DNA from 2 places in the Leclercia sp. AS011 genome. Region 1 is predicted to be linked to the other one. Evidence: riboswitches for the same ligand, from Rfam matches in the RefSeq annotation. Region 1 holds a riboswitch; the other holds the start of a gene.
The links. A riboswitch is a leader RNA that binds a small molecule or an ion and turns the genes downstream of it on or off. The one in region 1 is predicted to bind thiamine pyrophosphate.
Positions count from the first base shown of each region.

Region 1 (3,207 bases):
GGCCATAGGGCGAGAAGGTCCACTCCAGCCCCAGCGCCTGACAGAGCGCGGCAAGCCAGCCCTGACGCCCGTAGACGCTGAGAATGCCAAATATCGCTACCAGCACCGGCAGGATCAGGGTCATGGCGCACAGGCGCAGCAGCGCCTGCCGTCCGGGGAAACGCCGCCGGTAGAGGGCGCGGGCCAGAAAAATTGCCGGCACCACGGAGAGCAGGGCGGAAAGAAACGCCTGCCAGAACGAGAAGCGGATGACGTGCCACAGATAGCTGTCGTGCAGCAGCGCCTTGACGTCGGTGGCGGGCGCGTTAAACCACAGCGCCAGAAATGCCCCCAGGGCGACCGCCACCATCAGGATGGCGGCTATCAGCCCCGGGAGTAACCAACCGGCGATCAGCGGCTGACGGCGCGTTGCCATTCACTGACCCAGGCGGCACGTTTCCCGGCGACTTCCTGCGGGGAGAATTCCAGCGCGGTTTGCGGTTTCACCAGAGTGTCGAACCCGGCAGGTAACGCCACGTTGGTGACCGGGTACATCCAGTTACCGGTCGGGATGGTGTTCTGGAACGACGGGGAGACCATAAATTTCAGGAACTTCTCCGCCAGTTCCGGCTGTTTGCTGGCGGCGGTGCGGGCGGCGACTTCCACCTGCAGGTAGTGACCTTCGGCAAAATCAGCGGCGGCGTAGTTCTCTTTTTTCTCCGAAATAATGTGATACGCCGGAGAGGTGGTATAGCTCAGCACCAGGTCGCTTTCCCCTTTCAGGAACAGCCCGTAGGCCTCGCTCCAGCCTTTGGTGACGGTGACGGTTTTGGCGGCCAGCTTCTGCCAGGCTTCCGGCGTCTTATCGCCATACACTTTTTGCATCCACAGCAGCAGACCCAGCCCCGGGGTGCTGGTGCGTGGATCTTCGTAGATCACGCGCCACTTCTGATCGCTCTCAACCAGCTCTTTCAGGCTCTTCGGCGGGTTTTTCAGCTTGTTTTTGTCATACACGAAGGCGAAGTAGCCGTAATCGAAGGGCACAAAGGTGTCGCTTTTCCAGCCGCCAGGCACGTTAACCGCATCGGTCGCCACGCCGCTTTTGGCAAACAGCCCGGTTTGCGTCGCCGCTTCCAGCAGGTTGTTATCCAGACCCAGCACCACGTCGGCTTTGCTGTTCTTGCCTTCCATACGCAGGCGATTGAGCAGGGAGACGCCATCTTCCAGCGCCACGAATTTCAGCTCGCAGTTACAGTCGGCTTCGAAGGCTTTTTTGACCGCCGGGCCAGGGCCCCAGTCGGCAGCGAAGGAGTCATAGGTGTAGACCGTCAGGACAGGACTGGCAAATGCAGGCAGCGCAACCAGCGCCAGCAGGGGAAGAACAGTTTTGAACACTTTGCACCTCTGTATGTGAGAGTGGCAAAGGATTTTGAGCGACAGCCTCAAATCCCTTCGCCGGCGTTATCCGGATCAGGTTCGACGGGTATTTTCTCAGCACACGCTCGCGCGCAGCACCCCGTTGAGAACGGCGGTATTGTAATGATTTGGTGAATATTACGAAAGTATTATGGTTCCGGCGGCGCAAACCACGCGGATTTAAAGTCAAACCAGCCCAGAGTATTCATGCGTAAGCCGCGCATACTGCGCTGTCCCTGGATCATCAGCCAGTGGTGGATCAGCGGAACGATCGCCTGCTGCGACAATAGCTGCTGACACCAGACGGCAAGATTCATCTCCCCCGCGCGCCACTCGGCGGCGTCCTGCTGCCAGTCGCGAGGAATGCAGTGCTGCAGGAGCGGGACTTCATACAGATGCGAGAACAGGGAAAAGTCGAGCGGTAGAGTGAAGTTGACGCTGTTGAGCCAGATGTCGCTTACCGTCTCGCCGCGATGCCACTCCTCATAGCTGACCTCCTGAATGTTTAACGTCACATTCTCGGCGGCCAGCAGTTCGCTCATCATTCTGGCGATCACCCGATGTTCGATATGCTCGCGGTAGAAGGTCAGAGTAAGGCTCTCCAGCCCGGCCGGTTTGTCGCCGCGTCCTGGTCTTGCGTGGTGCCAGCGCGGCAGCAGGCCATAGGCCGGGAACCAGTAGGACTGATACACCTCCTCGGCCTGATAGATCAGGTTGGCCGGGGAGAGGATCCGGCTTACCCACTGACGCACCTCGGCGCTGGCTCCACGGTGGGAACGGTTGTCGAACAGCAGATAGTAACAGCCCTCTTCAAGGCGGCTCTCCACCGCCTTTTCCCCCTCGGTGGGGCCCTCCAGCGTCAGGCCGACGCTCAGCTCTTCGTTGATATCCGGCAGAACCCAGACGTTGACCTCGTCAATCAGCGCCCGGTAGCCAAAGTAGTCATCGAAGGCGCGGATCTTGAGCTGGTTACTGTTGTTGCGGGAAACCGCGTACGGCCCGGTGCCTACCGGCAGGCTGGCAAAGTTGTGCATGGTTTCCCACTCGCGCGGCAGGATCATCGAAGGGACATACCCCAGCAGCCACGGCAGCCAGCGGTCGGGCTGTGAAAGCTCGATATCCAGCGTCCAGGCGGTGGGGGACTGGATCCGGGTGATGTGCGAATAGAGAGGCAGTTCGCGGGCGCGCTGCAGCGAGGCAATGACGTCGGTCATCTCCAGCTCGCGTCCGTGATGGAAATGGATGCCGGGGCGCACGAAAAAGCGCCAGTGCAGCGGGGAAAGTTGCTGCCAGTGGTGGGCAATGTCCGCTTCCAGTTCCCCATTTTCCTCATTTATGCGCGTCAGACCGCTGAAGATTTGCCGCGCCATGTGGGTTTCAGAGCGTCGTAACGCGCTGCCCGGCAACAGGTTTTTCATCGGACGATAATAGAGCACCCGCAGGATATGCCTGCCCTGGCGGAAGCTGCGGCCCAGGTGGGAGACCAGCATCTGGCGCACCGCGGCCTTGTCGCCCACCAGCTGCACCAGCTGCTCAATGCGATCCTGCTCGAGCAGATCTTCCGCTCGCTGCTGCTGCAGTGCGAGGCCGGTGTAGAGAAAGGTCAGACGGGATCGCTTGCCGCGTCCGGCCTCGGCTTCCCAGCTCAGCCAGCCCTGCTGCTGCATGGTGTTGAGCAGGGTGCGCATATGGCGGCGCGAGCAGCTGAGCAGCTCGGCCAGCTCGCTGAGCGTGGTGTCCCGGGTCTGGCCGTCACAGCACTGCCACAGGCGGATGAATTGTTGTTGCAGACGACCAGAGGGCATAAAAGAG
Region 1 covers NZ_JBBCMA010000002.1:302,594-305,800, forward strand. The annotation lists gene thiP (thiamine/thiamine pyrophosphate ABC transporter permease ThiP) at 1-415, opposite strand, end outside; gene thiB (thiamine ABC transporter substrate binding subunit) at 391-1,374, opposite strand; TPP riboswitch at 1,409-1,508, opposite strand; gene sgrR (HTH-type transcriptional regulator SgrR) at 1,545-3,200, opposite strand.

Region 2 (3,207 bases), on a different contig from region 1:
TTCACCGCCGATACCCAGCGGGCAGCGGTACTGGTGCGGGTAAGGCATGAACTGCACTTCCGGCATCATGCCGTCAACCGCTTCTTTTGGAGACAGGTTGCCGGTTACGGACAGCGCGCCGTGGGTCATGCCGTGATAGGCACCGGAGAAGCTGATAATGCCGCTACGGCCGGTCACTTTTTTCGCCAGCTTCAGCGCGGCTTCAACGGCGTCCGCACCGGACGGACCGGTAAACTGCAGGCAGTACTCTTTGCCCTGACCTGGCAGCAAGGAGAGCAGGTATTCTGAGAACGCGTCTTTCAACGGCGTGGTCAGATCCAGGGTATGTAACGGCAAGCCGCTGGTAATGACACTTTGGATGCTTTTCAGCACATCAGGATGGTTATGACCCAGCGCCAGCGTTCCCGCACCGGCCAGGCAATCAAGATACTCTTTGTTATCCGCATCGGTGATCCACACCCCATCCGCCTTAGTGATGGCTAAAGGCAGCTTGCGCGGATAACTCCTGACATTGGATTCCATTTCGGCCTGACGAGCCAGATAGGTTTCGTTGGTTTTGAAAGAAGAGGCATTCAAAGTATCAATACGGACTTTATCCGTCATCATATCACTCCTACAACCGCAGCTCAGCACGTGGCCACGATTGAATAATTAATTAAGAAAATGAGAAGGGCATCAAAAATCGCGGCCAATATAGAGCCTTTTTGCGCGGGGCTCAATGGTTAATTGTTTGTCCTTTTGTTACGCGCGTTGAAACAACGCGCGTAAGCCGTAACCCCGCATGGCAACTGAGGTTTCCTGGGGGGCACTCCGGGTAAAAAAGTGGGGTGTTTTTGAATGCTTTAGGACTACTTTTGAACGACGTTCAGAATGCCATGATCGCGGCCATGGGTTTTATTCCATGAGGCATCGGTAACGCCGTTTGCATCCAGCGAGATCGACAGGATATAACCCGCGCCTGTAATCTCGTAGAAATTCGCATTAGAACGCTTCACCGTGGCTTTTTTGCCATTGATGGTGGCCTGAGTGAAACCATTGTTTACGGTAGCTTTGATGCCGTTTGCGCTAAAAGAGGCCTCACGCAGCGGATCGGCAACGTGGGCCGCCTGCGCATGTTGTGTTGCAGCCTGGGCATTCTCCAGAGCCTGTTTTTCAGCGGCGGCATTGATGGTGGCCTGGCGGTTCTGGTCGGCCACATAGCAGGCATCACGACTGACGCCTTTGGCTTCACACTGGGCTAAACGTTGCTCTTCTGAGACGCAGCCTGCAAGAAGCGCAGCCACCACACCCACCAACAGAATCTTTTTCATACATTAACCTTATTGAGTTGAGGAATTTCTCATTCCCTAATCATTGTTTTATTAAGTCTATCAAGCCAGCCGTAAACTGCCGGTTTCTATAGTAGTAACGCAGTAATCGCGCCGGACGACTATCGTGGAAGACGGGATTTTGCTATTTGACGAAGATCACATTTAGCACGAATAGCTAAAAAGATGGGAGGAGTCCTGGTGAGTGAGTGCAGCAACAGAAAGGCTCTTGCTATTGCCAGACGCATCCTCTACGCTGCCGGAGTTACATTATTTCATGTAATTTGACTCGGGGTGCCCTTCCACGTGAAGGCTGAGAAATACCCGTACCACCTGATCTGGATAATGCCAGCGTAGGGAAGTCAGATGCCCTCCGGGCTATCGCTTCTTCGCGCCAGGCAGGAGCGATACCATGCAGCCTGACCTGCTCAATTTACACGCCTTACACCACTTCCGAACCCGTTCTCCGCTGACCCATTGCATGACCAATGACGTGGTGCAGACCTTTACCGCCAACGTTTTACTGGCTCTCGGCGCATCACCTGCGATGGTGATTGAAGCCGAAGAGGCGGAACAGTTTTCCGCTATCGCCGATGCGCTGTTGATCAACGTCGGAACCCTGACCGCACCGCGTGCGCAGGCGATGCGCCGGGCGATTGAAAGTGCGGTGGCGGCAGGCAAACCCTGGACGCTCGATCCGGTTGCCGTTGGCCCGCTGGCGTACCGGACCCGCTTTTGTCAGCAAATTCTCGCCCTCAAACCGGCGGCCATTCGCGGCAATGCATCGGAAATACTTGCCCTGGCCGGGATGAGCGCAGGCGGGCGCGGCGTGGACACCACCGATACGGCAGCCAGTGCCCTGCCAGCGGCGCAAGCTCTGGCGCGGCAGACCAACGCCGTGGTGGCGGTGACCGGGGAGGTGGATTACGTCACTGACGGGCTGCGTACCCAGACCATCACCGGCGGCGACCCACTGATGACCCGGGTGGTGGGCACCGGCTGCGCCCTGTCAGCGGTGGTAGCGGCCAGCTGTTCGCTCCCGGGCGACCGGCTGGATAACATCGCTGCGGCCTGCGGCTGGATAAAACGCGCTGGCGCGCTGGCGGCGGCGCAAAGTCGTGGGCCGGGCAGTTTTTCCCCGGCGTTTCTGGATGCCCTGTGGCAACTGGGGGCGCAGCCATGAAACGGATTAATGCCCTGACTATCGCCGGCACCGACCCCAGCGGCGGGGCGGGGATCCAGGCCGACCTGAAAACCTTCTCCGCGCTGGGCGCATACGGCTGCTCGGTGATCACCGCCCTGGTGGCGCAAAATACCCGCGGGGTGCAGTCGGTCTACCGCATCGAACCTGATTTCGTGGCGGCGCAGCTGGAGTCGGTATTCAGCGATGTGCGCATCGACACCACCAAGATCGGCATGCTCGCTGAAACCGATATTGTCGAGGCCGTGGCGGAGCAGCTCCTGCGTCATCAGGTCAAAAACGTGGTGCTGGACACGGTGATGCTGGCGAAAAGCGGCGATCCGCTCCTGTCGCCGGCTGCCGTCGACACGCTGCGTAAAAAGCTGCTGCCGCAGGTGGCGCTGATCACCCCGAATCTGCCCGAAGCAGCCGCTTTACTGGATGCGCCCCATGCCCGCAGCGAACAGGAGATGAAAGCGCAGGGCCAGGCATTGCTGGCGATGGGGTGCGAGGCGGTGCTGATGAAAGGCGGTCATCTGGACGATCCCGAGAGCCCAGACTGGCTGTTCACCCGCGACGGGGCCACGCGCTTTACCGCCCCGCGGGTGAACACCAAAAACACCCACGGCACCGGCTGCACTCTTTCGGCGGCGCTGGCGGCGCTGCGTCCGCGCCACGCTGGCTGGGCGGATACGGTGCGCGAGGCCAAAGCCTGGCTCT
Region 2 covers NZ_JBBCMA010000001.1:416,425-419,631, forward strand. The annotation lists gene WFO70_RS01875 (diaminobutyrate--2-oxoglutarate transaminase) at 1-606, opposite strand, end outside; gene WFO70_RS01880 (hypothetical protein) at 849-1,310, opposite strand; TPP riboswitch at 1,588-1,684, shown strand; gene thiM (hydroxyethylthiazole kinase) at 1,720-2,490, shown strand; gene thiD (bifunctional hydroxymethylpyrimidine kinase/phosphomethylpyrimidine kinase) at 2,487-3,207, shown strand, end outside.
Region 2: it holds a riboswitch for thiamine pyrophosphate, as region 1 does, so the genes downstream of both, thiM (hydroxyethylthiazole kinase) here and thiB (thiamine ABC transporter substrate binding subunit) in region 1, are expected to answer to the same signal.